4 regions of the Clostridium gelidum genome follow, and region 1 is predicted to be linked to each of the others. Evidence: riboswitches for the same ligand, from Rfam matches in the RefSeq annotation. Region 1 holds a riboswitch; each other region holds the start of a gene.

The links. Region 1 has a riboswitch for cyclic di-GMP ahead of psyc5s11_RS08195 (methyl-accepting chemotaxis protein). Riboswitches for the same ligand answer to the same signal wherever they lie in the genome.
Region 2: another riboswitch for cyclic di-GMP. It lies ahead of psyc5s11_RS16315 (response regulator); the one in region 1 lies ahead of psyc5s11_RS08195 (methyl-accepting chemotaxis protein).
Region 3: another riboswitch for cyclic di-GMP. It lies ahead of psyc5s11_RS05125 (methyl-accepting chemotaxis protein); the one in region 1 lies ahead of psyc5s11_RS08195 (methyl-accepting chemotaxis protein).
Region 4: another riboswitch for cyclic di-GMP. It lies ahead of psyc5s11_RS06740 (prepilin peptidase); the one in region 1 lies ahead of psyc5s11_RS08195 (methyl-accepting chemotaxis protein).

The regions. Positions count from the first base shown of each region.
Region 1 covers NZ_AP024849.1:1,848,095-1,856,587, reverse strand. Annotated here, with positions in the region: gene psyc5s11_RS08220 (PTS transporter subunit EIIC) at 1-927, opposite strand, end outside; gene psyc5s11_RS08215 (LacI family DNA-binding transcriptional regulator) at 1,096-2,058, opposite strand; gene psyc5s11_RS08210 (hypothetical protein) at 2,492-2,740, opposite strand; gene psyc5s11_RS08205 (radical SAM protein) at 3,131-3,997, opposite strand; gene psyc5s11_RS08200 (GerMN domain-containing protein) at 4,143-4,316, opposite strand; gene psyc5s11_RS08195 (methyl-accepting chemotaxis protein) at 4,551-6,083, opposite strand; cyclic di-GMP riboswitch class I at 6,320-6,407, opposite strand; gene psyc5s11_RS08190 (AMP-binding protein) at 6,447-8,024, opposite strand; gene psyc5s11_RS08185 (3-oxoacyl-[acyl-carrier-protein] synthase III C-terminal domain-containing protein) at 8,266-8,493, opposite strand, start outside.
Region 2 covers NZ_AP024849.1:3,571,262-3,579,754, reverse strand. Annotated here, with positions in the region: gene psyc5s11_RS16335 (helix-turn-helix domain-containing protein) at 1-898, shown strand, start outside; gene psyc5s11_RS16330 (hypothetical protein) at 995-1,156, shown strand; gene psyc5s11_RS16325 (aspartyl-phosphate phosphatase Spo0E family protein) at 1,445-1,645, shown strand; gene psyc5s11_RS16320 (hypothetical protein) at 1,670-1,864, shown strand; cyclic di-GMP riboswitch class II at 2,016-2,099, shown strand; gene psyc5s11_RS16315 (response regulator) at 2,232-2,618, shown strand; gene psyc5s11_RS16310 (hypothetical protein) at 2,964-3,134, shown strand; gene psyc5s11_RS16305 (BlaI/MecI/CopY family transcriptional regulator) at 3,299-3,673, shown strand; gene psyc5s11_RS16300 (M56 family metallopeptidase) at 3,695-5,554, shown strand; gene psyc5s11_RS16295 (hypothetical protein) at 5,676-6,197, shown strand; gene psyc5s11_RS16290 (hypothetical protein) at 6,762-7,412, shown strand; gene psyc5s11_RS16285 (methyl-accepting chemotaxis protein) at 7,709-8,493, shown strand, end outside.
Region 3 covers NZ_AP024849.1:1,102,851-1,111,343, forward strand. Annotated here, with positions in the region: gene thiC (phosphomethylpyrimidine synthase ThiC) at 1-298, shown strand, start outside; gene thiM (hydroxyethylthiazole kinase) at 313-1,143, shown strand; gene thiE (thiamine phosphate synthase) at 1,265-1,894, shown strand; gene psyc5s11_RS05120 (PilZ domain-containing protein) at 2,259-2,633, shown strand; cyclic di-GMP riboswitch class II at 3,254-3,336, shown strand; gene psyc5s11_RS05125 (methyl-accepting chemotaxis protein) at 3,509-5,494, shown strand; gene psyc5s11_RS05130 (transglutaminase-like domain-containing protein) at 5,715-6,320, shown strand; gene glgX (glycogen debranching protein GlgX) at 6,383-8,493, shown strand, end outside.
Region 4 covers NZ_AP024849.1:1,506,688-1,515,180, forward strand. Annotated here, with positions in the region: gene psyc5s11_RS06735 (type IV pilus twitching motility protein PilT) at 944-1,981, shown strand; cyclic di-GMP riboswitch class II at 2,143-2,225, shown strand; gene psyc5s11_RS06740 (prepilin peptidase) at 2,441-3,193, shown strand; gene psyc5s11_RS06745 (GspE/PulE family protein) at 3,491-5,176, shown strand; gene psyc5s11_RS06750 (type II secretion system F family protein) at 5,226-6,428, shown strand; gene psyc5s11_RS28060 (prepilin-type N-terminal cleavage/methylation domain-containing protein) at 6,509-6,931, shown strand; gene pilM (type IV pilus assembly protein PilM) at 7,042-8,247, shown strand; gene psyc5s11_RS06765 (PilN domain-containing protein) at 8,264-8,493, shown strand, end outside.

The DNA of each region.
Region 1 (8,493 bases):
ACTCATAACTAAAAATTCAAATGTAGCACCAATTATTGCTACTCCTAAGAACCCTGAAATTCCTCCTAATGCTATGATACCATTACAAATATAATTCCCTAAGAATGACCCAGCTGGTCCTAAAACACATAGAGCAATTGGTAGCATAACTACGATTGTAAATGCTGGAGCAAAAACACTTCTTAATGCAGAAGGCAAGTATTTATTAAAGAATCTTTCAACATATGACATTACCCAAACAGATAATATTATTGGTAAAATTGTACTTCCATAATTTTGTACTGAACAAGGAATACCATAAACACTAAACTCTTTACCAACAAGACCTGTAAATGTAGGATGTAACATAATCGCCCCTAGCAATATTCCCATAATTGGTGATACTTTAAATTTTTTAGCTGAAGTATAACCAATCAAAACTGGAAAGAAATAGAAACCTGCATCTCCAACAAATGTTGACAATACATAAAAATCACTTTTATCACTAATTATATTAAACATTGATGGTCCAAATAATGCAGCAAACATCTTAAAAAATGCTGATGCTGTAATAACTGGTATCGCAGGAACTAAACTTCCAGATAGTACATCTAATATTCCATTTAAGACTGATTTGATTGTTATTTTTTCCTTTGGTTTATTATTTTCATCAATCATATCATTACTTTTAACTCCAATTATTTTGCAAACCTCATCATAAACTTTTGATACATCTTGCCCAATAATTACCTGAAGTTGTCCACCCGCTCGAATAACTCCTAGTACTCCTTTAATTTCCTTAATTTTTTCATCATTAGGAACATTTTCATCTCTCAAATTAAAACGCAATCTTGTAGCACAGTGAGCAGCATTAATAATGTTTTCTTTCTCACCTACTTCTTCTAAAATCGCTTTTGCTAATTTTATAAACTTTTCATCTTTAGCCATTTTTCTTCCTCCTTATACTTGCAACATTTTTTGCATCACCTAAAAAATAGATTCTGATTACATCATATTTAATATCCTATTAAATATTTCTTTGCAGAACCGGTTCCTCACACCTTTTAAAATTAACCGGTGCAGAACCGGTTCCTTATTTGTATTATATTATCGTTTTCATAGCTTGTCAACACTTTCTCTTTCAATTAATTTTACTGGAATAATAGTCTCTTTATTCGTATTATTTCCAATTATTAAATTAACAATGTTTTCTGCTAAAAGCTTTCCACAAGATTTATATGGGTAATGAATTGTTGTTAGAGATGGGGTTATCATCCCTGCTATCTCATAATCTCCTATTCCTGTAACAGAAATTTCCTTAGGAATTGATATTTCCATTTTTGTTAATCCTTTCATAACTCCAATCGCAATACTATCAGTAGCACATACAATAATTGTTGGTTTTTGAGTAGATACTATTTTTCCCACTACTTCAATAGCATCTTCTATAGTTGAATCACTTTTAAAAAATGAAACACTATCTATATAATTCTCTTTCATGCACTTTTCAAATCCCATTCTTCTTCTTGACCATGCTGAAACGCCTTCTTTATCTACATCAATATAACATATATTTCTATGTCCCTTACTTATTATATATTCTCCAACCTGATATCCTGCATCTTCATCATCATGTAAAATGCAATAAAAATTCTCATTTTTTTGTCCTAATAATATAACTGGTATATTACTTCCTCCTAATGCTTTCTTATGCTTATCAGTTATTTTTCCTGCTATTAAAATCATTCCTGAAACCCTTTGATTTACTAAATTTTCAATACTCTCAATTTCTCTTTCATCCTTTTGTCCTGTGCAAGATATTATCAATTGATATCCTAATTTCCTTAATGTTTCATCTATTCCTGCTAATGTTCTTGACGTTGCATAGGAATCTAGTCTTGGCACAATTATTCCTATAAGATTATTCTTTTTTGCTTTTAAACTTTGTGCAAAATTGTTTGGAACATAATTAGTATCTTTTATTGCCTTGTCAATCTTTTTTCTAGTTTCTTCACTAACATACCCACCATTTAAATATCTTGATACAGTACTTTTAGCTACTCCTACGATGGAAGCTATATCTGCTATTGTAGTTTTTATTTTAACTCACTCCTAATTCTTACTTTACATTTTTATTTGCCTATCATCATATAGTCTATTTATTTCTGTAAATTATTAAAATAATTTTTAATATCTGCTTTGCCTATTATAAACAGGTTCTCTTCGTTATCCTTTTTATTTCTTGCAATTTCTAAATTTGAATATCCACTTTGCGTAATAAAATAACATCTCTAAAATAAAAATTATCTCAATAAAGTTAGTTTTATTTACAACTATAATTTTAGTATTTAATCATAAACATGTCAAATATTATACATTTTCATCCTCAAAAAAATTCGTTTCAAATCCCTATACACCTAAAAAATTATCACATGAAGATTATCAATCACTAGTAAATTATAACTCTTTAATCTGACGCCTCTCCATTACTATCAATAACTTTCTTATACCTCTAACTATATTCAAATGTAACCTCATAAAAATTAACCTCATGTGGTGAAAGACAGCTTTCTATCCTTAGTTCATCTATACTTTCTACATAAAAAACGGTTTGCTTTGGCACACAAATTTGTTTTAAATAATCAATTTCCTCCTTTTTAATATTATAAGTTGAATTCATATTTAGCCACTCATCAAAGATACTTCCATGTTCTCTATTTAAAATATATCGCTTTATACGATAACGACCTTTTTTTATCACCTTTTAATATAAATAGAAATTCTACATATTTTTGAACATTTACAGAAATCTTTTTTATCTTATTTAGAAGAATTGTTATTGGTATACTATTATTCTGATTATTATTTTTTCTTATGTTACCTATATGCACACCCCTTTAAAAATTAATTTTATCGTTTACATACCCGACTAATGAAGTACTGGAGTTTTCAATATTATTAATCATTTGTACTTTCTATAGAGCTTATAATAATGTCTACTACTTTTATAGCAACATCATCAAATGTAATAAAATCACATTTTCTATTTTTCATACATTTTTCTATTTTTCTCAAATCATAAGAAAACTTTATATATCTACTTTATATTTTCATAGGTTTGGAGTAACCATCTATTCTAGGAAAAAGACCATTAAAGTCTTCTGTCCTCTTCTTGTTTCAGTTTATTTGTATCTTGATAATAGTTTATTTGAGTTAATAATTTTTCTTTATCTTTAGGTAAATTTCCACTTAATGAAATATAATTTGATGCATGATTGCATCTAAATATTATTGGTTCTTTTACATTAATGTACTTTATTAAAAGCTTAATCTCATTTAAAATCTCTTTGTCATTTAAAAGTTCAAATTCTTTATTTATAATTTTATTATGCAAATTAGTTCCTTCCTCAACCATAAGAGTCAATACACCTAAATAATCTGGAATCATACTGCTTATCATTTCACCAGTTTTAATTGCATGACTTTTACTGCGCTCTGCTCCACCAATTCCAGCTATAACCGTTACTGACAATAATATATTTGCATCCTTAACCTTCTTTGCAGCCTTAATTAAATCCTCACTACTTACGCCTTTATTAATATCCTTTAAAACTTCATCATTTCCACTTTCAACGCCCATATATATCATTGATAATCCTAAATCTTTAAGATCACTTAATTCCTGTGGAGTTTTAAGTAATATAGATTTAGGGGAACCATAAAGAGTAACCCTACTACATTCAGGAAATAATTTTTTTATATATACTAATATTCCCTTTAAATCCTCTGTTTTAAGTATCAAAGCATCTCCATCAGCTAAAAATATTCTTTCTACATGTTCATATTTTTGTCTAAAACAACTTATATCATTTTTAATATCTTCTATTGCTTTTATTGTAAATTTCTTGGATTTATACATATTACAAAAGCTACATTTATTATGAGAGCATCCTAAAGTTGCTTGTATTATAAGGCTATTTCCTTCACTAGGTGGTCTGTATAATGGATAATCGTACATAAATATTTTCTCCCCTTATTAATTCTCTATATTAGTCACTTTAAAATTAAATCTGCTACGAGTGTTCCTATTAAACCTATGATTGTAAAATTAAAATAATATGACGAAGCATTAAACTTATTCAGATTTTAATTCAACACTTTTTTTAATCCACAGTAAAAGTTTCACCTTTTTCCTTTATAATATGGCCTGATCCATAAAGTTCTCCTTCTATTGTAATATATACTTTTTCCACACCATAATAAGTTCCAAGTGTATTAGTAATACTTTGTAAAATCATACTTTCATAAACTGCACCTACATTCATTTCGCTAACCAATTCTTATGTAAAATCAACATATACTATATTATCCTAATTAACACTCATTCCTTCTTAACCATTATGTTTCCTACATCCCTATAAGATAATGGTACCATATATATACCTATTAAGTCTGCTAAAAGGTAAACATATTATTTTAATTTTTTTCTATAAAAAAACTACTCAATTATGATAACTGAGTAGTTTTTATTTTCTATGTATATATATTCTGATAGTTGTTTTTTATACAATTTATTTAATAAGTTTATTCATATCTTCAGCAACATTTCTAAGTTCATTAATACTAGCCTCAATTTCTTCACTAGTAGAAGCACTTTGTGTTACTGCTTCTGTTACCATTTCATATTTTGATATTGTATCTTTTGTTATATTGCCTACTTCTTCATTAAATTTAACTACATTTTTAGTTTCTGTAAGTAATGTAGTAGAAGCTTTACTTATATCCATAATATTATTACTAAATAATTTCAAATCCGAAGTCATACTATTTAATCCTTGAACTGTTTCATTAATAATATTATTTCCCGCTTGAGATTTTTCGTTGTTATGAGTCATTTGTTCTTGAACTATGTTAATTTTACTTTTTAACTCACCTACAATTGAACTTACTTGAGTAAGTGATTCCTTTGTTCCTTCAGCTAATGTTTTTATTTCTTCTGCTACTACTGCAAACCCTTTACCATATTCACCTGCTCTTGCTGCTTCAATTGATGCATTTAAAGCAAGAAGATTTGTTTGTTCTGATATATCTCCAATAAGAGTTAATATTTCATCTACTTGTCGTGATTTTTGTTCCAGCTCTTTTGTAGACTCAAACGTATCTTCTATACTATCTTTTATATCATTAATAATTACGAGAGTATCATTTAAAGATATCTGGTTTTTATCTGTCATATTGATAAATTCCTTTATTTTATCCTCACTATCTTTTGTTCTACTCACAACTACCTCATTAGCACTTAATAAAGTGCTTAATATCTCTTTATTCTTATTTGATTTATCAAGCATTTCATCAGAAGCTTTTGATACCGAATGGCTTGTTGCTGAAACTTCCAGAAGTGAACTTGTTTGCTCTTCAATAGCAACACTTAAGTTTTCACTTGATTCCAAAACAGAAGTAGACATTTCACCTATATTTTTAAATAAATATAATAATTTTTGATTTTCTTCTTTGATTTCAATTTCTTTTTCACCAATTGATTCTAATAGCTTAGCTGCAAAATATACAACCATAAAGATTATTGATAAAGTTAAAGAAATAGTAATTATTCTCATAGCTACTTCTGCTATATGAAATTGATTATCTAAAAAAATTGAAGGATTATTTGCAACTACTACTATTTGACAAATAATACTTAAAATTATTGATATCGTAATCATTTTTAAATCAAAAAATAATGCTCCAAGAATGACGAAATAGAAAATCATAAACCATATGGAATTTAAATGCATCGTAAAATTCAAAAATAAATACTGAAAATAAGTTAATATTAAAATCATAATCTTTGTTATCTTAAACGCTTTTATGTTGAAACCATTTTCAGTAAGTGTACATTTATAACATATTCGAAGTACTATAGCATAAATTAAAACAGCTATTCCTTGAATAATCAAAGAATTTATATTTATACTATCATTAAATCCAAACAATTTTAATGCGCTAAAAAATAATAATGCCATAGTACACAATGCCACATAAAATATTAGTACAAATTTAAGGGTTTTTTTATTAAAAGTTATTATAGAGCTTTCTTCTGTATTCATTGTTACCTCCTAGGTATTTTTAAAATTTTGTATATTTATGTAATTAATTTGCATAACATAAATAGTGTACATATTATATCATATAATGTTTACATTACTTATATTATGTTATTTTATCCTATTTTTCCTTTTTAATCATATCATTTCCATTCTTTTTTTGCAAATTAAAGGTGTTTATTATTAATTAATAATACATACCCAAATATAAGTATATATATCGATTCTTATACGTATAATTTGGTAACCTGGCAATCATAGAAAATACTTTTCTTTAGACCCACGGCTTTGCGACCTTACCTTTTGATAATTTTGCTATTATCAATTTATATTATATATTAATTATTTTCAGCTATTCCTTCTTCTTTAATTAATTGCAACTTCAGCGAATACAATAGGATTAATTCTTTCAATTGCAATTTGTTTTAGTGAATTTCGTTTGATTTTCCCAGTAGATGTTAATGGAAATGTATCTATAAATTCTATATGCTTAGGGAATTTATATTTTGAGATTTTCCCAGATAAAAATTCAAATATATCTTCTTTAGTTAAGATAGAAGGTTTTTTAACTTTAATAAAAGCAACTATTTCTTCCCCAAGAGTTTCATCTGGAATACCAACAATTATTGCATTTTCAATTTCAGAGTGTTTAATAAGATGATTTTCAATATCTGTTGGAGAAATATTTTCTCCACCTCTAATTATTACATCTTTTATTCGTCCCTTTATAGATAAATACCCATCTTCATCTATAAATGCAATATCACCTGTATGCACCCAATTATCTATAACCGTAACATTTGTTGCAATAGGATTATTATAATATCCAAGCATACTATAAGGACTTTTTACACATAACTCACCTTCCACATTTGGTGGAAGTGTATGTCCAGTTTTTAAATCACATATTTTTATCTCCACATGTTCAACTGGTCTACCAACAGTATTTACTTTTGGATGATTTTTATCATAAATTGGAGTTTGAGTTACTCCAAGAGTTTCAGTTTGTCCAAAAGTATTGCTTAATTCAGTAATGTGAAGATGTTCCATTATATCTTTCATAAGTGTTTCAGACGAAACTGCTCCTGCAATCATCCCTACTCTCAAACTTGATAAGTCATATGAATTACATTTACTTATTAAATATTGATACATTGTTGGAACTCCATGAAAGCCAGTACATTTTTCGGTTTCAATTGCTTTAAGCGCAACGTCTGTTTTAAATTTTTTCATTAATACTATTGTACTTCCAGATAGAAGTCCAAGAAGTGCCGTATATTTCCCCCCCAATATATGATTCAATGGTAGTGTAACTAGAATCGTATCTTTTGATGTATAACCATAATTTTTACTAAAAGAAAGAGGACCATTTAAAACAGCACTATGTGTAAACATAACTCCTTTTGGCTTTCCAGTAGTTCCTGATGTATATAAAATTGTAGCCAAATCATTTTGAGAAACATCATTTGCAATATTCATAAGATCATCATTTAATACGTTCTTCATTTGAGACATTATAAAACCTAAGTTAAATAAAGTTTTTATTTTCAACGTTATTTTAAGATAAGTGAATTTCTCTAAATCAACTTTTTCAATCATATCTTTATCACTTACAATTAATATTGTTGAATCAGATTGCTTTAGCATATAATCGATTTCTTCCTCAGTTGATGAATAGCTTAAGCAGACGGATACAGCACCTATTTTTAATGTAGCTAAAAACACTATTATCCATTCTGGCGAATTACATGATAGCAAAGCTACGTGATCACCTTTCTTTATTCCAATAGATATTAAACTTTTAGCTATCATATCTACTTCAAAGTTAAGCTTTTTGAATGTAAAACGTCTGTTATCTTCTATATACACTACAGCTTCTTTGTCTTCAAACTTTTTGAATATTTTATTAGTATATGATCCAATAGTCTCATTAAGTAATGTCATTTTAATACACCTCTTGTTCATAATTAAAATCCAACTGTAAATTACTCAAATATTTTATACTTATATCATTTTAATACAAAATTGTAATATTTTCCTTAAAACCAATATATCATAATATACATAAATTATCATTAAAAATAATTATTAACAAAAATTATATAAAAGATAGGTTTTGCGTCTATCTATTAGTATTTCATATATAATTTTGTTTTTTATATAATAATTAACAAATAGATAAACGTTAATATTTTAGTAATACAGATATATGGATATAACCAGCTCCAACAGTCCAAAGCATAACATAGTCACCACGACGAACTTGTCCATTATTTATAGCCGTATATAATGCAATAAATGGACTTGTTGTACCAGTATAGCCATAAGTATTACCTATATATATACTATTTTTTTCAGGTATATCTAGTTTTTCTCTAAGATGCTCTATGTTTTTATATGTATATTGAGATAA
Region 2 (8,493 bases), 1.7 Mb from region 1:
TGCGGATTATTACTATTATAAACATAGTTATACTAAAAGTGATTATATGTGTGATATTGGATTAAAGATAAGTATTAATTGCCAAAATAGTTTCGAGGAAGTAACTTTTTATATATATAAATCCAGAAATAATATATTTACCGATAATTACGTTAAAGCATTACAACAATTAGATTACGCAGAAAAGCTAAATCGTGATATAGGCAATTGTGAACTTTCTATAATGATACAGTTTTACAAGGCAACGACATATAAAAAGCTAGGTGAGTATGATACCGCTTTAGAATATTTTAAAATACTAAAGCAATTTAAAATTAATGATTGTAATATGTTATTAAGAGTGAAAATGAATCATGCGAATTGCTTGAATGATTATCATAAGTTTGACGAAGCAGAAAAAGAATACAAGGAAACTCTAGATATTGCTATGGAATGTGATGATAAAGATTTTATATCTATGATTTATAGAAATTTATCTGAATTATACGTTAATAAAAAAAATCACAAGTCAGCTTTAATGTATATCAAAGAATCTTTGTCATATAATTGTTGTAATGAAGACCGTGGAGAGTATCTATATTTTGCAAGCAAAATACTTCAAAATTTAAATAAAGAGTTTGAAACGTATCTTTTAGAGGCGTTAGAGATATGCGAACAAAGAGATAGAGAAAAATTAAATTTAATTGAAAAAATACTCTATGAGTTGGTGCTTATTTATATAAAAAAAGAAGATAAGGAAAATTTAATGCTAATAGCGGATAGAGCAAAAGAATTAAATATAGATTATTCTTTAATTTATTTAGAAATTGGAGCGTATTATAGAAGTCGAAATGAAGAAAAAAGTATGTATTTCTATAAGAAATCAAAAGAAAAAATAAAACAGATTAAAGGAATTTAAAAAAAATAATTTTTTTATCGCAAATTCTATTATTATGCTACAATGTTAAACCAAGTATTTGTCGACTTGATTCAGCTTTTGAAGGAGGTGAATTTTATGAAAAAAATTGTACTAGCAGTAATAGCAATGTCAATGTTATTAACAAATGTTGCGTTTGCTTCAACAAAAACTATACATACTAAGAATGCTAAAGATAGTACAGTATCTAGCGTGACACAAAACAATGTATATCATTTAGACACATACGATGCGCAGTAATAACAAGATAAGTAACAAAAAACACTATAAAACTTAATGAAAAATATGGAAATAAGTATGGAAGAACTTTAACTAAATTTAAGTAGATTTAGTTAAAGTTTTTTAAATTTGTAAAATAAAAGAAGTAAATATATAATTGAGTTCATAGGAAGCATTTAAAATAAATAAGTAAATGAGAAGATAGTATTAATAGAGAAAATTGAAATTTGTTGTTGTTTCTGTAAGAACACCAGCTTGTATGTTGAAAAAGAAATCCATAGTAACTTAAAGCTATTTTACACTACTATTATGGAAATGGAGGAATTAAAGTTGAAAAATAATGAAGCCATTTCTAAGCTTAATCAAGCTATGGAAAAAACTAGGGCAGATCTATACAAGGTTATTGAAATATATGGGCGGGGTTCTAATGAGGTGGTAATTTCCAGTCAAAAGTTAGATGAATTGATTGTTAATGCATACAAAGAACAACTCAATACAAACAATGAATAATATATATAGAAAGGTGGGGCTTGGGTGGTAATTAGGGAATCCATAGAAATATTTAGGGAAGATACTTCAATCAAAAATTTTAAAAAAGAAATTAAATTATTGGAAAGTGCTGGATATAAAGTATATGAGGAGCATGAGAACTATGTGTGTTTTTACCAAACTGCAACGGTAGTCGATTCGGATTTACTCATTAATAAAAAAATGCAAGTGAAAATATAAGAGAGTCAACAAAGAGCCACTTTTGTTCTTAAGTAAAGTAGGTGATTATAAATTAAAAAAACTTAAAATCAAACAAGAAAATCATATTACATTTGAAAAGTTTATTGATTTTCTTACATTGCTATGATAATATTAAATATACATTAAAAATTTTGCGATTGGAAGCTATGAAAAATTCTTTTTATGTGGGCACTTTGAGAATTTAGAGCTAGTTGTGCAACCGACCAATTTAAACTAATTAATTTTTTAATTAATAGTTTCAATGGGTCTTTTTTATTTACATATTAAATGAGATTAAGATGGGAAATAAGGTATGAGATTTAATAATCAGTGTATAATAAACTGAAAGAAGGAGGGCTGAAAAGTAATGAATGAGAAACAAAAAAATGTATTAGTAGTTGACGATATTGCAAGTATTAGAACTTTTATAAGACTTATTTTAGAAGCTGAAAATTACAATGTATTTGAAGCATCTAATGGTGAAGAAGGAATTGAGGTTTATAAAAAATTAGGTAATATTGATTTGATAATTACGGATATATATATGCCAAAAAAAAGTGGGTTAGAACTTGTAGTAGAACTAAGAGAAGAATATAAAGATATAAACGTAATTGTTATTTCTGATGGTGGTAAAAATAATTTTTCCAATGAATTAGGTGTTTGTGAAGCGCTTGGGGCTACTTATTTTATAGAAAAGGATTTAATTATCGATGAGTTGATTAAATTAGTAAATAAAGTATTTACTAATGTGTAGAAATTTTAATATTTGGCTGTTTTATATATAAGGCACAATCAAAAAAATAACAAGTCCATTTGCCAGCCTATTTTCCATCATGCTGCGTCGACAAATTGACCAAATAGGCCAGCTATGAGGACAATTCGTCTCCTTACCTGATGAAAAATATTCATGGCAACTTTGGACTTGTTATTTATTTTCATGTGCCTAATGAGAATAAAGAGTTTAACTAAATTGAATAGTAATTATTAAGGACTCACATTTTTTGTGAGTTCTTTTTAAATTTTAAGGTTTTCTTAAGATTTTAAGGTACTTAAATTTAACAATTTAACTGTATTATAAGTATAAAGGGAAGGTGAGGAAATGGGAAATATAATTAAAATTAATATGTATGCAGAAATGAAAAGAAAAAATAACAGTAAATTAAAATTAGAAACTGTAGAAGAAGCCATTTGGGAATACAACAGTTGGATAAAAAAGACTAACAGAGAGGATAAAATAGAGAACTATGAAAGATTTTTGCAAGCTCAATAATTATTTTTAGAGGTAGGTTAGACGTTAATGTTTAATCTACCTTTTTATTTATTGAAATTTTATATGTATACAAATAAATATTGATAAATTTGGATTAAGGTGGTAAACTAATTTTATTCTAGTCTATAACTATAGACAATGTAATTTTAAGGAGATGTTTAAGTTTGAATATTTCAAAAATACCACAATCTGAATTAAATGTCATGAAGGTGGTTTGGGCAAGTAATGATGCAATATCATCAAAAGAGGTTATTACTAAGCTACAAGAAAAAAATAGTTGGAAGAGAACAACTACATTAACTTTATTAGCCAAATTAGTTCGAAAAGAATTTTTAAGTGCAGAAAAAATTAAAATGTACACTTATTACACTGCATTAATAAGTAAAAAAGAGTATTTAGAATTTGAAACAAAATATTTTTTCACAAATATTCATGAAAATTCTTTGAAAAGTTTAATTACAGCATTGCATGAAAATAATGAAATTACTAATGAGGATTTAAATGATTTAGAAAACTGGATTAAAAATAAGGACGAATGATTGTGGAGTTAGGGGGAGACTATGATTGAAATAGTGATTGTTAATATACTAAGGACAACAATAATTAGCAGTATAGGAATTTGTTTAATATTGCTATTAAAGAAAACATTATTTAAAGAATATACTAAAAACTTTAATTATTATATTTGGCTCATAGTTATATTTAGAATGATTTTACCTTTTGAAATTCCAATATATATAGGAACTAATTCTATAATTTCTAATAACATAGAAATTAATAATTCATTTGATAATATAAAGTTAGTCAGTAATTCAGTAAGTAATATGCAATCAATTAATTATCCTCTTAATAATACTCAAGCTATTGAAACTACAAAACAATTTACAAACAATTTTAATATGTTAGAAATTCTAGGTTATTTGTGGTTAGTTATAACAATAATAATTGTAACATATAGAATTTTCACATATATAAAATTTAAAAACACTATCATAGATTTATCATTAGGTATAGGAGATAGAAAAATTAGAAAAATATATAATAGTTTACGAATTGAAATGAAAATAAATAAAAATATTCAATTAAAAGTTTCAGATTACACATGTGTGCCACTTGGAATTGGATTTTTTAAATCTTATATAGTATTGCCTAATATTCATTATGAAGAAAAAGAAGCAGAATGGATTTTAAAACATGAGCTTATGCATTATAAAAAGAAGGATATATTATATAAATTTTTAGTTATGGCTACAACTTCAATTTATTGGTTCAATCCTTTTATATATGTAATGAATAGATATATAAATATTGAATGTGAACTAGCCTGTGATGAAAGAATACTTTATAGCTGTGATTTTAAAGAAAGACAAAATTATGCGTTAACACTTATAAATTCATTAAAACATAAAGAAAGTAATTTCCTGGAAAATAATTTATCAACAAAACTTGGAAATAAGACGGTATTGGAAAGAAGGTTTGAAAGTATGTTTAATAAAAAAACTAAAAAGGGTACATTAATTGGAATACTAGCTATAATATTAGCTACTTCCTCATTTGGTATAATATCAAATAAGAATGGCTTAGATATTTTAGGAAGCAAAGAAGTAGAAGCCAGTACTGTAGAAGCTAATGAAGATTCAATTCAATCATATGAAATTGAAAACAGGGATAACAATCAAAATGAAAAGATTATAGTTAAACCTACGATTCCACAATGGTCATTGGAACAGACTACAGGTGCAAACATGGTAGATATTGATTATGCCTCAGATAATATGGTAATATTTCATGGATATTTTGGTCTTTTTGTATATGATTTAAATAAATTAGATATTGTGCGAAGTTTAGATTTGAAACCAATTCATTGTGATTATACACAAGGCGATTCATATTGTGAAGTAGAAGTGAGTAAAGATGGTAAAACTGTACAGTTACATGCTAATGATAGTGAAAAAATGTACATCTACTATGTATCTGATAATACTTTATGTGAAACAAACTATAGGCCTATGGAGAATTCTTTTCAAAGTCAACTTGTAGAGATAGGAAAAGCTATAAATAAACGTAATGGAGCATTAAGTTATTATGCAGTTCAATTTGATTCTGGGGAATATGGATATTTAACTTCTGGGGAAGGGACGCTTAAAACATTAGATTATGTGCGTGGTGATAAGATATATTCATTGTTTAAATCAGCTAAAAAGTCATATGCTAAGAGTAATGATTCGGAAAAAGTGGGAGAAATATCGCCTACAGTTGACAATAATTTAATTGATAACGAAACAATAATAAGTGAGGATTCAAAAGGTGGAGTAGTTAAATTATTACCTATGCCAGGGGCAGATTCAGACAAAGTACAAGAAATACCATTACCTGTACCTGATACTAAATCAAAAGTAGCAGTGAGCTTTTTGGATTAAAGGAAAAGTTTCATAATTATAAGAGATTTAAAACATTAGAAATTGTTAAATTATATTTGACAACTGCAGAAGTAAGTTAAAAGGACATTTGTGAAATATATGAGATTACAGGGGGGATTTAATGATAGAGAGAAAAAAAGTAGTTCGTAATATAGTCATAGTTTTTATGATAACATTATTATTTTTTATAGTCGGAACACCGAGATACCAGTCTATGAAAATTAAAAGTGAAGGTTTTTCAGATTTAGAAAATAAGTTGAAAGAAACTGTGTTTGATAATTCTGAAATAGACATAAAGAAACTAACAAATTTTGATTGGGATGAATGTTATGTATTTAATCCATACTATCCATCAAAAGAAGTTTATGAAAAGGTTGGAGTAGAATGGACAAACACAAAAACATTTATTGGATTTCTTATGATTCATGATGTGGAAAATGAAACCTCGAATGATGATCAATTTTTGATAGTATTTAAAAAAGAAAATAAGGTTGTTCTAGCAAAAATATATAGTTTAAATGAACTACCTGTTATTTTAAAGTTGGAAGACAATAAATTTACAAGTAGTAATGCAAAATTTTTAGTAACAGTTTCAAAACAATATGATGAAGGCAAAATCAAAGAGTTAGTTTTAAAAAATTAAATAAGAATTATTTTAAAGTTTCAGATATCTTTCTAGTAAATATGATACCAAGTTAAATTCAAGGCATTCAGTAATATAAAGAGTATAATTAATAACACAAAAAAGGACAACTTGTTAGGGAGTAACAAGTTGTCTTTATATTGGTTAATAGGGATAAATATTAATGAAAAATACTTTATGATATTATTATAAGGTTCAAATGTGACAGAAATATGACAATCTATAAAAAATAAAAATTTAGAGAATATAAATAGAAATTTGTATAATAAAAGAATGGCTTATTATTTTAATAAGCCATTCTAAAATGGAGATAATTATTATTTAAGGGGTAAATAATAATGTTTTAACTACTTTATAATATTATTATAATCTCTTTTTGTGACAGTATTGTGACAGATTTATAATACTAATTTAAATATTAATAAATTAATATTAGGATTTTTTTGATCTAAAATATTATGGAAAAACTTTAATCTCATTTTTTTAATCAGTCATACAATTAATTGTTAATAAATGGAAACAATAGTATAATAAGATTATTAAGGAAGTGGGAGGATATAATATATGAAAAGTAACCTGTTAAAAAGAATTGTGGTATTAACAATTATGATAACAACTTTAATAGCTGTTTTACCTATAAGTGCTAGTGCAGCTTGGAAACAAGATTCAAAAGGTTGGTGGAATACAGAAGGTGATTCATATTCTGTAGGTTGGAGACAAATTGATTCTAAATGGTGTTATTTTGACCAAAGCGGATATATGGTTCACAATACTATAATTGATGGGTACTATCTTGATTCTAAAGGAATTGCAGTTGCTACTATCAAGGGGGATATACCAATTAGAATTCCATCTAATTGGATACAAATAGATAATCTTAAAGCAATTTCTTATGCTATTGATGCTAAATCAGCTTTTATTTATGATACAACTGATACATTTGGGGGTTCAGAAAGTACTTTTATAAATGGAATGAAATATGGAATAACAAAGGTTTTATCAGAGGCAGAAGTTAGTGAAAAAAACTATAAGGGTAAAAATGCTACTTGTATCCAATATACACTTACAACTGATTCTGGAAATAAGAAAGCATATTCTGTACTTTTATTTAAAAATAATAAAGTACATTGTTTTAATGTTGTAAGTAGTCCTGAGGATTTTGATAATGCAAAACAACAATTAGAGGATATGTTAAATTTGTCATTGGAATTATAATAAAAGAATAATTGATTTTAAGGATTATCAAGCAAGGTGGTTATTAAAATTAATGTATAGAGTTATACAAAAAAATAGATTTATGGAATACTAGTAATCTTCTTTTAGGAATGATACTAGTATTTTTTTGTGGTAAGTAATAAAATTTACAAATGCAAGGACGCTTTGATAATAATAATAATAAAAATTTTTCAATTAATTGCATAAAATATTAAAAATCTGACAAAATATATTGATTTTGGTCGAAAAACAATATATAATTTATGTAAGAATACCAAATAAAAGGAGGGATTAACATGAAATTTAAAGAATTAAAATTAAACACTATTCGTGGCAAATTAGTTGTTAGCTTGGTAACAATTTGCGTAATTCCATTGATCATAAGTGGATTTGCATCATATAATCAATCAAAGACAATCCTTAATGACAAATTAACACTTACAAGTAAACAAACACTTACAGAAATAAATAGTGGGTTAATGGATTATTTTCGTGGATTTTCAAATACAGTTGCCATGACTTCTAAGAATCCTACTATCGTAAGCGTTGACTTAACTAACGATAGTGGAGTCATAATGGATATAATGAAAGGTGTAAAAGACAGCGACAAAGATATTCTAGATATTTATTATGGAACAGCTTCGGGAAAATTTTTCATATATCCTGATGCAAAAATGCCTGATGGATATGATGCAACTGCAAGAGGATGGTATAAACTTGCGTTAGAACATAAAGGACAAGTTGTAATAACACCTCCATATGTAGATGCTGGAACTGGAATGAATGTTGTTGGAATTGCACAAACAGTAGAAAAGGATGGGAAAGTAGTTGGAGTTATAGGTATAGATTGTACATTGGCTACACTTTCTGAAAGAATATCTACAAAAAAATTAGGTAATACAGGATATGTGCTTATTTCTGATGTATCAGGAAATGTTTTAGCTCACCCACAAAAAGATATTATTAATACAGATGCAGCAGCTAAGTTAAGCATTTGGGATAAAGTAAAAACAGAGAATAGTGGGTTTGTTAATTATGATGAGAATGGTGCAAAAAAATTTGGAGTATATGAAACAAATGA
Region 3 (8,493 bases), 750 kb from region 1:
TTTAGCAGATGTTAAAGAAGGAATCATAGCATCAAAAATTGCAGCTCATGCAGCAGATATAGCTAATGGTATTCCAGGTGCAAGAAACCAAGATAATGCAATGGCAGATGCTCGTCAAAAACTTGATTGGGATGAGATGTTTAAAGTTGCTATTGATGGAGAAAAGGCTAGAACGTATTTTGAAAGTTTACCACCAGAAGAGAAACATAGCTGTTCTATGTGTGGGAAAATGTGTGCAGTAAGAACAACTAATAAAATTCTAAATGGTGAAAAAGTAGAACTTTTTGATCAAAAGTAGGAGATGACATAATTATGAGTAATGAAATAGTTATAAAAGTAGGAAAATTATTAAATGAGGTTAGAAATAATAAACCTCTTGTACACAATATAACAAATTATGTTACAGTTAATGATTGTGCTAATATATTACTTGCAATAGGTGCATCACCAATTATGGCTGATGATATTAAGGAAGCAGCAGATATTACTAAGATTTCATCTGCTCTTGTAATAAATATTGGTACATTAAATGAAAGAACTATTGAATCTATGATAACATCAGGCAAAAAGGCAAATGAATTAAATATTCCAGTTGTGTTCGATCCGGTAGGTGCAGGTGCATCTGAGTTTAGAAATGAAACTACTAAGAAGATATTAGAAGAAGTAAAAATAAGCGTTTTACGTGGGAATATGTCTGAGATTAAGTTTATAAGTGGTTTGGAATCTTCAACTAAGGGTGTTGATGCCTCTGAAAGCGATATGGAAAGTGTCAATGATAAAGGTGCTAACGTAGCTAAGAATTTAGCTAATAAACTTAATTGTACTGTAGCGATTACAGGGGTAACAGATATTATATCTGATGGAAAAAGAGTAGCTATACTTGAAAATGGAACTAAGATGCTTGCGAATGTTACTGGAACGGGGTGCATGACTACAGCACTCGTAGGAGCATTTTGTGGGGCGGGTTCAGATTACTTTATAGGTGCAGTTTCAGGTATTGCTGCTATGGGGATTTGTGGGGAAATTGCTCTTGAAAAAGCAGGACAAATTGGAACAGGAAGTTTTCATATAGCCATAATAGATGCTATAAGTAATTTGAATTCTGAAATAATTGAAAATATGGTTAAAGTTAAAGAAATATAAAATATAATAACTACTAAGGCATATGAAAAAATAACAGTCACATGGTATAGTGGCTAGTGATTTTATGAGTATGCCTTAATAAATTGAAAAGTAAACATATAATTTGAGGAGGAAAATTTCAATGAAGCCTAAAATAGATTATAGTATTTATCTTGTAACAGATAGAGATTTGATGAGCACAGAAACTTTAGAAGAGGCTGTAGAACAAGCTATTATCGGAGGATGTACATTAGTTCAATTAAGAGAAAAGGATTGTTCATCTCTTGATTTTTATAATACTGCAGTAAAGGTAAAAGAAATAACAGATAAATATAATGTTCCATTGTTAATAAATGATAGATTAGATATTGCACTAGCAGTAGGTGCAGCAGGAGTACATGTAGGTCAAAGTGATTTATCAGCAACAGTTGTTAGAAAAATTATTGGGGATGATAAGATTATTGGAGTTTCAACAGGGTGCTTAGAACAAGCACTTAAGGCACAAAAAGATGGCGCAGATTATATAGGAGTTGGTGCTATGTATGCAACTGGTACTAAAAAAGATGCAAATCCAACTTCAATGGAAGAGTTAAAGAAAATAAGAGAAAGTGTATCTTTACCTATAGTAGTAATTGGGGGAATTAATAAAGAAAGAATTAAGGACTTTGAGGGCATGGGGATTGATGGACTTGCAATAGTTTCAGCAATTATTGCTCAAAACGATATTGTTGGGGCTACAAAGGAATTGAAAAGGATATTCAAACAAGGTTAGATTTAAAAAGAGACAAACTTGATTGGATAATGGACTAACATTAAAAAATAAAGGCGATTAAATAATTATATTGAATTAGTAAAAGAATCTTAAATATTGTCAATAAAAAATAATTTTTTTAAACCTCTGATTAATTTAGGGGCTTTTTTATGCATAAGACGGAATTGTTTGGGTGATTTTATAGAAAATCAGAAGAATAAGAGGTATAATATGAGTGAACTATAAGGTTAATTATTGTAAAAAGACAAAAATTTAAATTTATAATATAAGATATAATTTTTTATTAAATCTATTGTAAAAAACCAGATGCATCAATAGATATTTATTAGATTTTAATTAAATTTTGTAAGGGGGCTGGATAGATATGAAAGTACATTCTGAAATGAATGGATTTAATTATGACGTAGAAAAAGAAAGAAGATCTGTGCCAAGATTTAGTAAAAAAGATACAATACAATGTATAGCGATAAATTCTGAAAAATGTTTTTATTTATTTGAATGTGTAAATATAAGTACACAAGGTATAGGATTTATTTCACAAAGGGAATTTAAAAAAGGTGATTTTTTAGAGGTTATTGTTTTATTTGATAAATCTATATCTATTCAACTTATGGTAAGAATTGTAAGAAACAGTATTCTTGATGGACGTTTGTTTATAGGTGCTGAGTTTGTTGGTATGCCTAGTTCTAATTATGAAATATTAAAAAGTGTCTTGGATGGACATTTGGATAATATTTAATTACTATATAAGTTGCAATAATATGGGTACAATATATTAAATGAAATAAACTCTTATGGTAGCAGAAGCTTTTGATTTAAAAGTTAAATACAATTGAGCAGAGGAATAAGTGTCATCTAATTTTATATTTAAAATCCTTCATAAGAGTTATCTTGTGAAGGATTTTTTTCAATATGATTAATAGATATTTTTTGATATAAGGCACAAAAGAAGAAACTAAAAATTAATTTTTTATCAGAACTGTATTTTAAAATATAAGTGTAGTGAAAACATAGTGGTCTATACAATAATGCATAATAAACCCATGTAAATCATGGCAATATGTCGTGAATAATCCGGGTCAAGTATTGTTATTAAAGTAAAAGATGAAGGGGATGGCATTCCTAAAAATAAACTTGATGTTATATTTGAACGTTTTGGACAAGCAAAGTGTTCCCTTTCTAGACAATGTGAAGGAACATTAATAATTTAACTAAAGTGAATTAAATATCAGTAAATTAAATTATAAATAATTGATTTAATTGTAGTAATATGATAATGTTGAGTATATGGTAATAAAATGAAATGATTAGTAATAATGTGTAGATTTATATGATAATATTCAAATATATTAATAAAACAGAGAAATCGGAACTGTGAAAAATTCTCTTTATTTGGGTACCTTGAGAATTGGGAGTTAGTGGTGCAACCGACCGATAATTAGTTTATAAACTAATTATCGGTTTTTATTTTTATAATGTAAAACAGAGTAGGGGGAAATAAGATAATATAGATGTTATTAGATTAAATAATCACTATTATTATAGTGAAATTTAACTTATATTATATAATATCCTTAAAGTTGAAATTCAGGCTTATTATAAGGGGGAATCGTTTTGAAAAAAGAAAAGTCTTTACAGGTTAGAGCTATTTTTATCATTTCATTTATTTTTCTTACTCTTATCAGCATGGTAACATACATAGAATATTCAAAATCAAAAAAAATAATTATGTCTTCAATGGAGAGTTCTGGAAAACAAACAGTTACAATTCATGCGCAAAAATTATCTTCATGGGTTAAATCTAGATTATCTCAGGTAGAAGTAATTGCAAACACTCAATTGGTATCAAGTCTGAATTATAGTGAAATAATGCCTTATTTTGAAAGAGAACAAAAAAATTATGATGGAGTTTTTAATAGCCTTGGAATATCTGGTGGAGATGGAAAGTTAACTATGCAAAATAATGTAGTTATTGATATAAGTACAGAAGGTACATTCCCACAAGTTATGCAAGGAAAAAAGATTATATCAAATCCCTTTGCAGATAAACAAAATCCTTCAGATTTGATAATATCTATGGAGTGCCCTGTAAGGGATACAAAAGATAATAAAGTTGTTGGGGTTGTAAGCGGAGCTTGTCTTGTTTCTACAGTTTTTAAAGAAAATACAGATTTTCATATTGGCGAGACAGATAAAGTTTATTTATTAGGTAAGGATGGTACTGTTTTATTCCATCAAGATGATACATCTAATAATGAAAGCAATTTTTTACAAAGCTCTAATAAGGAATTTTCAGGTTTAGTTCAAGATGCACTTTCTAAGGATAGTTTTTTGGGAGAATTTAAAGATAATAATGAAACAAAAATGTTATTTTCTTCTCGTGTTGAAGGAACAGATTGGTACATGTTTCTTGAAGTTCCTACAAAAGAATATACTTCTAGTTTAAATTCATTGCTTTACGCAACAGTCATTGTTTCTGCCATAGCAATAATATTTCTAATAGTATTGCTAACTATTTTACTAAGAAATTTCTTTAATAGGCTTTTAAAAATATCTTTAATTGCAGAAGAGGTAGCAGAAGGAAACCTGATTAGTTCACTTCCAGAATCTTCAGATGAGTTAGGTAGAATTAATATTACATTTAATAAGATGATAAATAACTTGAAAAATATAATAATGAAAATAAAAGATGTTTCAGAGGTTGTTGTTGAATCCTCTAATAGTTATAAAAATGTTAGTTTAGAAGTAGTTGAAGGTGGAAAAGACATTAAGCAATCAATTGAAAATCTAACTGTAGGAGCAAAAAATACAGCAGAAGAAATACAAAAAATTACTATATCTATAAATGATATGGAAAGTAAATCAAAGGAATTAGTAGAGATAAGTGCTAATATCGATACAAGAATAGCTGAAACAAAGGATAAGACTTTAACTGGTTCAAAAAATTTAGATTCTACAGTGAAATTATTATATAAGATGAAGGAAAGTGTAAACCTTTCATCAGGTGTTATAACTGAACTTTCAGAAAAATCTAAAACTATTGCAAATATAACAACAACTATATCTACTATATCAGAGCAAACTAATCTTTTGGCATTGAATGCAAGTATTGAGGCGGCTAGAGCAGGAGAACATGGGAAAGGTTTTTCGGTAGTTGCAGAAGAGGTTAGAAAATTAGCTGAACAATCTTCAGATTCTACACAAGGTATTTCAACAGAGATACAACAAATTCAACAGCAAATAGAAAATGCTGTAATAGCAATGAAGGATAGTATTAATTATGTTGGCTTAGGTACAAGCTCTATTGATGGCATTTCAACCATATTTGCCGGAATTGAAGACGCGATTGAAAATATTAAAGCTATGAGTTTAAATATATCTGAGATTGCAAAGGTATTATTAAAAGAAAATAAAAAAATCAATGAAGCAGTTTCAAATACATCAGCTATAAGTGAGGAATCCGTTGCAAGTACTATATGCTTTGAAGATATGGTTAATAAGCAAGGAGATATATTCTCAAATCTTAAAGAAGCATCAGGGCATTTAGATGAGATTTCAGCATCTTTATCAAGTGAAATTTCTAAGTTTAGAATTAATTGAAGCCTATCCAAGGACATATTTTAAGTAAATGTACTTTCAGAATCTATAATGAGTATAACATCACAAACAAATCTTCTTGCACTAAATGCTGCAATTGTGCGAGTCGAGTTTCACCTAAGAATAAATAAGAAGGGACTGTTCCAAAATAGAAATATTATTTCTATTTTGAATAGTTCACTTTTTTATATAATGGTATTTATTACTATGGAGGTATATAATAATGATTATTGAAAGCACTAATTTAGAGAATTACATAAAAAAGTCAGAAGTAATTGACTATGATAATAAATTGATTGTAGATAAGTGTCTTGAATTGACGAAAGATACTAATAATGAAATTGAATTAATTAAAAAAATATATGAATTTGTAAGAGATGAGATTAGTCATTCTGGTGACATAAATGCAGAAGAAGTGACATGTTTAGCTTCAGAAGTTTTAAGTTTTGGACATGGTATTTGTTGTGCGAAATCTCATCTATTAGCAGCCATGCTAAGGTTTTTTGCAATACCTACTGGATTTTGTTATCAGATACTTTGTTCAAGGGAAAATAAAAAAGTAGTACACGGATTAAATTCAGTATATTTGAGTAATTTAAATAAGTGGATAAGACTAGATGCTAGGGGAAATAAGGTAGGGGTAAATGCACAGTTTTCCATAGAAGAAGAAAAACTTGCTTGGCCAATAAGGAAAGAGCTTGAAGAAAGAGATATTGAAACAATATTTAAGGAACCTAATAAAAAGGTTATAGAAGTGTTGAGGAAATATGAAGACAGAAAAGAATTTAAGAAACATTATCAACCAGATTTGCAAGATATATTTAATTAAGAAGGCTTTGCATATATATAAATTAAACTATAATTATATATAAACAGAAAGGAAAATGCATAATGGATTCTCATATGTTTTCACGAAACAAAGATGAAAAAATACACATAGAGGTATTAAAAGATAAGGCGAATTTTCAAGATTTTGCAGAAACTTCTAGCAAAAATCTAATACCTATTGATGAATGCAATGGATTTAAAATTCGACCTGGATTCTATCTTGTTAATGGAACGGTGGTTATTCCAGGCGGTGTTAGTTTTACTGTTCATTCGCAAAATGCAACTTCATGCAAATTAGTTCTATTTAAACGGAAAGAATGTGAACCTTATGCTATTATTCCATTTCCAGAGAATTATAAAATCGGAGATGTGTACTCAATGATTGTGTTTGACTTGGATATTGGGGAATTTGAATATGCCTATAGTGTAGATGGACCATACAAACCAGAAAAGGGTTTGATTTTTGATAATAAAAAATATCTTCTTGATCCTTATGCGAAGGCAGTTGCTGGGCAGAGTGTGTGGGGATTAAAACCAAAATCTGGCTATGAATATAGGTCACGAGTAGTTACAAATGATTTTGATTGGGGGAACAGTAAGCAGGTCTTGATTCCAATGGAGGAATTAATTATTTATGAGTTACATGTACGTGGATTTACAAAACACCAATCATCAGGTGTTAATTATTCTGGTACTTTTTCAGGATTAGCTGAAAAAATTCCGTATTTAAAGGAACTTGGGATTAATGCGGTTGAGCTTATGCCAATTTTCGAATTTGATGAGATGCGAGATGAACGGATTGTTGATGACAAAATATTACTGGATTATTGGGGATACAATTCTGTGAGTTTTTTTGCGCCTAATACTAGTTATACTGCTCAAATCGAGTACAATAGGGAGGGTGATGAGTTAAAGTCATTGATTAAGAATTTCCACGAGAATGGAATAGAGGTAATTCTTGATGTTGTATTTAATCATACGGCTGAAGGTGATGAGCATGGTCCATACATATCTTTTAAAGGTTTTGATAATAATGTATATTATATGCTTACACCAAATGGAAAATACTACAATTTCAGCGGGTGTGGTAACACTATCAACTGTAATCATCCAGTTGTACAAAAAATGATATTGGATTGTATCCGCTATTGGGTGACTGAATATAGGGTAGATGGTTTCAGATTTGATCTTGCTTCAATTCTTGGACGTAATGAAGATGGTTCACCAATGAACAAGCCACCTTTGCTTAAAAATCTAGCCTTTGATCCAATTCTTTCTAAGGTTAAACTAATTGCTGAAGCATGGGATGCAGGTGGTCTGTATCAAGTAGGTAATTTTCCATCGTGGAAACGATGGTCTGAATGGAATGGTAAGTATCGAGATGATATTCGTAAGTTCTTGAAAGGAGATTCGGGATTAGCTCAAGTAGTAGCTGAACGAATTGCAGGTTCCCATGATTTGTACAATGTAGATAGCAGAGGAGAAAATGCATCGGTGAATTTTATTACTTGCCATGATGGATTCACTTTGTATGATTTATATTCTTACGACAGTAAACATAATGAAGCCAATGGTTGGAATAATACAGATGGTGAAAATAGTAACAATAGTTGGAACTGTGGTGCTGAGGGGGAGACTGATAATGAAAGCATCCTTAAACTACGTACAAAGATGATTAAAAATGCATGTGCTGTTCTTTTGGCAAGTCAAGGCACGCCAATGTTTTTAGCTGGAGATGAATTCGGGAATACACAAATGGGAAACAATAATCCATATTGCCAAGATAATGAAGTTTCATGGCTTGATTGGACTTTGTTAGACAAGAATAAAGAGATATTCAGATTTTTTAAGAATATGATAAAGTTTAGGAAAAGTCATCCTGTACTTAGAGATAAAATAGAACCAGCAAAATGTGGATTACCTCATGTTAGCAAACATGGAAATGAACCCTGGTATTTGGATCCATCAAATGAAACAAGGGTACTTGGGGTTATGTTTGCAGGCTGGAATAAAGAAGCGAATGAAGATGATATAGTATATATTGCTGTAAACACACACTGGGAAAAGCAATGTGTGAAACTGCCAGATCTGCCTATAGAGCTAGAATGGAATATTGCAGTAAATACTGCTATGCCGGAAGGACATGAATTTAATGATTCTATTAATAAGATGCT
Region 4 (8,493 bases), 340 kb from region 1:
TAATAAGAGATTTAATAAAGATTTTCTTAGAAATATTTTACGTTTTAGTCTTAATAATTTGAAATTATTTATAATAGCACCTCTTTTTTACTTAATTATGATTATATGTAAGCAAATTATAATACATACAAGTAGTATTTAGCAAAATGAATCGTAATACAAATAGTATTGTTTGGTGACATAATATTGCAAGTAATGTTGATTACTGACACAGATTCCGTGGATTATATTTTTTAATAGCATAAAAAAGGATAACTCATTACAATGTAACAAGTTATCCTGAATACTGGTTAATATTTTATTATTATTAGGGGAAATAATAATGTTTAACTACTTTACAATTACTATTATAAGATTATAGTATGTCAGTGTTGTGGCAAATTTATTAACTTAATCTTAAGAAATTATAAATAATTTAGTTAGGCTAGGGAGCAAAATAAAAACTCCTATCCTATTTTTTTCGCTTTTTAATAAATTAATAGAAATAAAAAGGATTAGAATTTCATAAAATGGCTTATTTACTAGGTTTGAAAAAATCAGATAATAAATTGAACCCAATAAAACTAATTTCGCACTAAGAAAATACTTATAATAATGGCTTATAAGCATAAAATATTCATGAATGCTCTAAAAAGTTTAATAAATTAATATAAAAAGAAAGTGTAATTCAGAAACAACTAAAATCTTCTCAAGTAGCTCTATTACTAGTGTTTAGAAGTGCTAGTGAATTAACTTTTAATTTTTAATATATCTTATTAAATTCATAGGTATATGTGTGATACCACTAGATAAGGCGATTTTTAAGGTTTTAATAAATAAAAATTTAAACGTAGAATTAAATAATATTGACATATTTAGAAAATGGGTGATACTTTAAATATAGATTGCATATTTTCATGAAATATACTTTCAATTATTTTTAGAAATTAAAAGGGGAGAAATTATGGCAAAGATAGATAAATTATTAGATAATATGGATATACAACGTGCATCAGATATTCACATAACTTCAGGACTAACTCCAATGGTAAGAATTGATGGAAGACTAATAAGAGCAAACGATGATGTTATTGATCATGAAGTAGTTGGGGAATACATTAAGGACTTAGTACCAGAAAAGTTTGAAGAATTCTTAGAAAAAGGGGAGATAGATTTTAAGTATAATAGAAAAGGAATTTGTAATTTTAGAGTTAATGCTTATAAATGTAGAGAAAGTTATTCTATATGTATGAGGGTAATTAAAGAAGGAATACCAAAACTTAAAGATTTATCAACTGCTCCTGCTTTAAAAGCTTTTACAGAATTAAAAGATGGATTAGTTTTAGTTACAGGTCCAACAGGTTCAGGTAAAAGTACAACCCTTGCTGCTATGATAAATGAAATAAATAACACTAAAGAAAAACATATAATAACTTTAGAAGAGCCAATAGAATATATATATGAAACTAAAAAATCTATGGTGAATCAAAGAGAAATTGGACAAGATACTAGAAGTTATGCAATGGCATTAAAAGCAGCGCTTAGACAAGATCCAGATGTTATACTAGTAGGAGAAATGAGAGATCCTGAAACAATAGAAATAGCTTTAAGAGCAGCACAAACAGGGCATTTAGTTTTTTCTACTCTGCACAATATGGGGGCTGCAAATAGTATATATAGAATTGTAAATTCTTTTGAATCTGGTCATCAAAATGAGGTTAAAATTCAATTATCATCACTACTTAGAGGTGTTGTTTCTCAAGTTTTATTACCAAATGCTTCAGGTACAGGGAGATCAGCTGCAATGGAAATCATGGTATGTACATCAAGTATAAAAAATTTAATTAGAGAAGGAAATTTTGAACAAATAAATAGCTTCATTCAAATGGGATCTAAATTTGGAATGCAAACTATGGAAATGGATTTGAAGAGATTAATTAATAGTAATATAATATCAAGAGAAGAATATGAAAGATGGGTAATAAATAATAAAACAAATTAGTGAATATTTTCAATGAGGTGATTTTATATAGTTTGGTAAATGATCACTAATAAAATGGGTTGATTTAGAAAAAAGTAGAAAAAAGTATAAAAAAGTATAAATAAGTATGGACTAATACAAAGAAAATATGGTATGATATGCCTAAATAAATTAACGAATTTTATTATAGGAAAACGAAGAGTCATATATTTTAATTGGGCACTTTATATATGATGAGTTATTAGTGCAACCGACCTTTATGTTTATAGAGGTCGGTTTTTTTATTATATAAAAGAAAATAATTCTCAGTAAAAAACAATAAATAAGCAATGTATCTATTTTTACATCGCAAAGTATTAAGCGAATTGGTTAGAATCATTAAAGAATACACTTGTAATTAGATACATAAAAGTATATAATTGGCAATAAATATATGTAAAAGATTACAGAATATAACTTAGAATTTAAGAAGGTGATAAATTGGATTATGGATTAATAACTGTCTTAGGATTAGTTATAGGCAGTTTTTTAAATGTATGCATTTATAGAATTCCTGTTGAAGAATCAATTGCGTTTCCACCATCACATTGTGGAAAATGTCAACATAACTTAAGTCCGGTAGACTTAGTACCTGTATTTAGTTACATTTTTCTTGGAGGAAGATGTAAATATTGTAAAGAAAAAATTTCTTTACGGTATCCTCTTATAGAAATTTTAAATGCATTATTATATTTAATTATATATTTAAAATTTGGACTAGTTTTAATTACATTAAAATATTGCATATTAGCATCACTTTTAATTGTTATTGGTATGATAGATTATGATACTCAATTTGTTTTTACAAGTACTACGATTTTGGGTGGAATAATAGCAGTAACATTTATAATAATTCAAGCTATTATTTATAAAAGTGGAACTATTGATTTTATTTCAGGTGGAGCAATAGGCTTTGGAATTATAGGGTTAATAGTATTTTTGACCAAAGGAATGGGCGAGGGTGATATTGAAATCGCTACTGTTTGTGGATTGTTTTTAGGCGTTAAAGGAATTCTACTAGGACTGTTTTTAGCAATTATATTAGGTGGAATAGTAGGAATAATTATTTTAGCTTTAAAATTAAAAAAGGCAAAAGAAAAAATAGCATTTGGACCATGTATAGCAATTGGAAGTTTAATTTCTATGTTATGGGGAGTTGAAATATTAAAGTTGTATTGGAACTTATTGGTTTGAATTATGATAAGTATACATGATTTTAACATATATATACTTGATTGATTTGAAATAAGAATTTAAACTATTATCATATATAAGTTTCAATAATGATTTTACAATTAGGAATTCTAAAATTCTAAAGAATTTTAGAACTTAAGAATTTTAGAATTTTAGAATTTGCTTGTAAAATGCGGGTTAAGAGATAGGTGAAAACTTTATTGCAACATATAATAGATATAAATATATATTTATGTAGAATTAAGTATATGGTGTAGGATATACAATTGGCAGAGAAAAAGGAAGGTGAGACTTATAATGGCAACTGAAAAAAGAAGATTAGGCAACATTCTAGTAAATGCAGGAAAAATTACTGGATATCAATTACAAGAAGCATTAAAGTCTCAAAAGGCACTTAATAAAAAACTTGGAGAAATACTAGTCGATAGTAAAATAATAACTGAAGATGAAATAATAGAGTCTATAGAGCAACAAACAGGAATTAAAAAAATAGATTTAAATACAATAAATTTTGATAAAAAGGCAATAAGTATTATTCCTAAAAATTTATGCGATAAATATACATTAATACCTTTTGGCTTTGAACATAATAAAATTAAAGTTACACTTTCAGATCCTTTAAATATTTATGCAATAGATGATGTTGCAATATCTACAGGATTTGAAATAGAATCATATATTTCTAAAAAAGATGATATTAAAAAATTTGTGGGTATATATTATAGTAGTCAGCAAGTTAGCATTGCAGCGAAACAGCTTTCCAAGGAAAGTTCTGAATCTAAAAATTCGAAAATAAATGTGGAAGATATGGATAATGTTAAGAATGCACCAGTTGTTAAAATGGTGGATTACTTATTTAAAAACTCAATAGAAATGAAGGCATCAGATATTCATATAGAACCATTTGAAAATGAAATAAAAATAAGATATAGAATAGATGGTAAATTACAAACAGTTAATATTATTAATATAGAAAGTCTAGGACCATTAGTAACTAGAATAAAGATACTCGCAGGATTAAACATTGCAGAAAAAAGAATACCTCAAGATGGGAGAATAATGGTTACAGTAGATGGAAAAAATGTGGATCTTAGAATTTCAATACTTCCAGTAGTTAATGGTGAGAAAATAGTTATAAGAATTCTGAATACTTCTGGTGGCAATATAGGTAGAGAAAAATGGGGGATGAGTAAAGAAAATCTTCAAATGGTAGATAGAATCATCTCAAATCCCCATGGAATAGTTTTAGTTACAGGACCTACAGGAAGTGGAAAATCTACAACTTTATATACACTTTTAAGTGAACTAAATAATGATAAAGTAAATATAATTACAGTTGAAGATCCGGTGGAATATACATTAAATGGAGTAAATCAAGTTAGTGTAAATAATAAGGCTGGATTAACCTTTGCAAGTGGTCTTAGAAGTATATTACGACAAGATCCTGATATAATCATGATTGGTGAAATTAGAGATAATGAAACAGCTGAAATTGCAACAAAAGCAGCTATAACAGGTCATTTAGTATTAAGTACTCTTCATACTAATGATGCGCCATCTTCCATAATAAGACTTGTAGATATGGGAATAAAACCATATTTAGTTGCTACTTCAGTAGTTGGAATAATAGCACAAAGACTAGTTAGAAAAATATGCAATAATTGTAAAGAACCTTATGACGCTACTGAATATGAAAAAGAAATACTTGGAGCAGATAAGGACAAGCAATTAAACTTATATAAGGGTAATGGATGTGGATATTGTAACCATACAGGATACGTGGGAAGAATTGGTATATATGAAGTTATGGAAATAACAAGAAAACACAGAGAAGCTATAAATTTAGGTGAAAGTTCAGATGTACTTAGAGATATATCAGTGAAAAATGGGATGACTACTTTAGGTATGGAATGTAAAAAAGTTGTAATTGATGGAATAACAACGATGTCAGAACTTGCAACAATAACTATGACGAAGGAATAATATATACCATTATATATTAAATATTCTGATTTAGAGGGGGATAAATAAGTTGGCTAATTTTAAATATAGAGCAATGAACGCAGATGGAGAAAAAATTGAAGGAGCGCGTGAAGCAGACTCTAAAGGCGAGGTTATAGAATTTATATCTTCTAATGGATATTACCCTTTAATGGTAGAAGAAATAATTGAAAGTAGTAAAATTGAACTAAAATTTAATGAGAAAGTAAAACTTAAGGATATTTCAATTTTTTGCAGGCAATTTTATACTATGTTAGATGCAGGGGTACCTATATTAACTTGCTTAAATATATTATCAAAACAAACTCAAAAGAAAATATTGAAAGAAGCCTTAATAGAAATTGAACAAGATGTTGAAAAAGGTGGTATTTTATCTGAAGCTATGAAAAAGCAAAAAAAGATTTTTCCGGATCTTTTAGTTAGCTTAATAGAAGCAGGAGAAGCCAGTGGTACGTTAAATAGTATAATGCTAAGAATGTCATCACATTATGAAAAAGAAAACAAGACCAATAATAAGGTGAAAAATGCTATGATTTATCCAGTTATATTAAGTTTTGTAGCAGTAATAGCTGTTGTATTTATACTTGTTTATGTAATGCCAACCTTTAAAGGTATTTTTGAACAAAGTGGTACGGTATTACCATGGTCAACAAAACTTTTATTAGGAAGTGGAGATTTTTTAAAGGATAATTTTATAGTAATTATAGTTGCATTAATAGGAATTACTATTGGAGGTAAATATTATTTTAGTACAGAAAATGGATCAATTTTTTCAAGCAAGATGAAACTTAAGCTTCCAATAATAAAGAAATTCACTGAGATGGTTATAGTATCAAGATTTACAAGAACTTTATCTACACTATTAGCAAGTGGTCTGCCTCTAATAAAAGCTATTGATATTGTTTCTGGTGTTGTAGAAAATAAAATAGCAGAAAAAGCTTTATTACAGGTTAAAGAAAAAATATCTAAGGGAGAAGAACTAAATATTTCAATGAGAGCAACTGGAATTTTCCCGGAAATGCTTTATTCAATGGTTAAAATAGGAGAAGAAACAGGATCAATAGATTCTATTCTAAGTAAAACAGCAGATTTCTACGATGAAGAGTTAGAAACAACGATACAAGCTACTGTTGCCTTAATGGAGCCACTTTTAATAGTAGTAATGGGACTTGTAATTGGATTTATAATAATGTCAGTAATGCTTCCAATGTATGATAGTTATACTCAAATATAATAAAAAGTTAATAATGCACAATGTGCGATCCAGAGTGCATTAAATATATAAAGTATATAAAAAAATAGGAGGGGTTCATAATGAACAATTTATCAATTAGAAAAATGAATGAACTATCAAAGAAAAAGAAGAAAGGATTTACATTAGTAGAACTTATTATTGTTATTGCGATTATTGCAGTACTTGCAGCTATTGCTATTCCAAAGTTTGGTCAAATAACAAAAAAATCTAATATTACAGCTGATATAGCTACAGCCAAAAATCTTTCGGGAATAGCAGCACAAGCTGTTGCAGAGGATCAAACTTTACTTAATACTAATAGTGCTACTACTACAACTAAAAATAAAATTACAGATAAAATTGATGGTGGAGTCATGCCAACAAGTAAAGTTACTAAAGTTGAGTTTTATGTTGATATTGCCGCCGATGGTGACATAACAGTAAAATCAGGTTCTACTGGAGATGAAATATATCCAAAACAAGTGGGAAGCTTTATATCATAATAAAAAATAAATTTAGGTGAATTTATATTAAAAGAAGTGTAAAGCTGGCATAAGCTTTACACTTTACTCTATACATTGAAAAATATGAGGGTAAATAGGTGGGGGAAATAATGAATAAAATAAAAGAAGAAATTCATTTGGGTGAGAGTGAAGAATTAAAAAAGAAATTTGATTTAAGTAAACTTAAAGAATTAATGAATGTTGATATTAAGGATATAACAGGTAAATTTTCAAAAAACAATGAAAAAAACAAAGATTTTAAAAGATCAGAAAAAAAGAGAAAAGTAGTAGCTTTCGATATAGGACAAACAGCTATAAAAATAGTTGAAGGAATTTATTATAAAGAAAATTTATCAGTTAATAAGTTTGTGGAAATTCCTACTCCAAAGGGAGCAGTTTTGGATGGAATGTTAGTGAATAAAGAAGCTCTTATTTATATTTTACAAAAAGTTTTATCAGAAAACTCAATAACTGCTAAGGAAGGAATATGTACTAATAATTCTACTTCAATTATAAATAGAGAACTTTTAATTCCAAAGGTAGAAGATGAAGAATTGGAGACTGTAGTTAGATATGAGATCCAACAATATTTGCCTATAAACTTAGATGACTATGTCCTTCAAATGAATATTTTGGGAGAAGAAGAATTTGAAGGAAGTCAAAAATTAAATGTTCGTGCTATTGCTTATCCAGAAAAAATGGCTAGGGGGTATTATGAACTTTTACAAGCATTAAATTTAAAACCATATGCATTAGATGTTAATTATAATGCATTAAATAAGTTGATTAATTATGTAGATGTCATTAATGAATATGAATATAATCCTAAAGAATCAATTGTTTTCATAGATATGGGAGCAACAAGTCTTGATGTTAATATATATAATGAAGAAATTTTACAGTTTACAAGAATAATAAAAACTGGAGGAACTAGTATTGATGAAATTTTGATGGAAGTATTAAATATTTCAAGAGATGAAGTTGAAGAATATAAGGCAAAAAATATAAGTTTAAAAGAAGAAAACCTTTCTGATCAAAATAAATTAGTATTAGATGAAATAGAGGATTGGATTGATAAAATAGAAAAGATTATACAATTTTATAAGAATAAAAATATGGGAGTTGATATAGATAAGATATTTATTTATGGAGGCAGCGCTAAAATAAGAGGACTCTGTGAATATATGACTTCAAAGCTCTCAATAAATGTAACAAGAATAAAAAGCATTCCTAAAATAACTCTTAACTCTAATAATAGAACAGATGAACAGATAGACAGCTTCATTAATGTCATAGGTTCAATAATAAGGTTGTAAGAGGAGGAATTTAAAAGTGAGAGATATAAACTTTTTTAGTTATTATCAAGATAAAAAACAAGAAAAGAAGGATCAAAAAAAATATATTTATATAGCTTATGGAATATTAACTTTAGTAATTTTAAGTACACTTATTATTAATGTTTATAAAATTGTATTTCTCAATAGAGATATAGAAGATTATACTCAAAAATTAACTGCAACTGATGTACAAGCACAACTTAGAGAAGCAGAAGAAATAAGTAG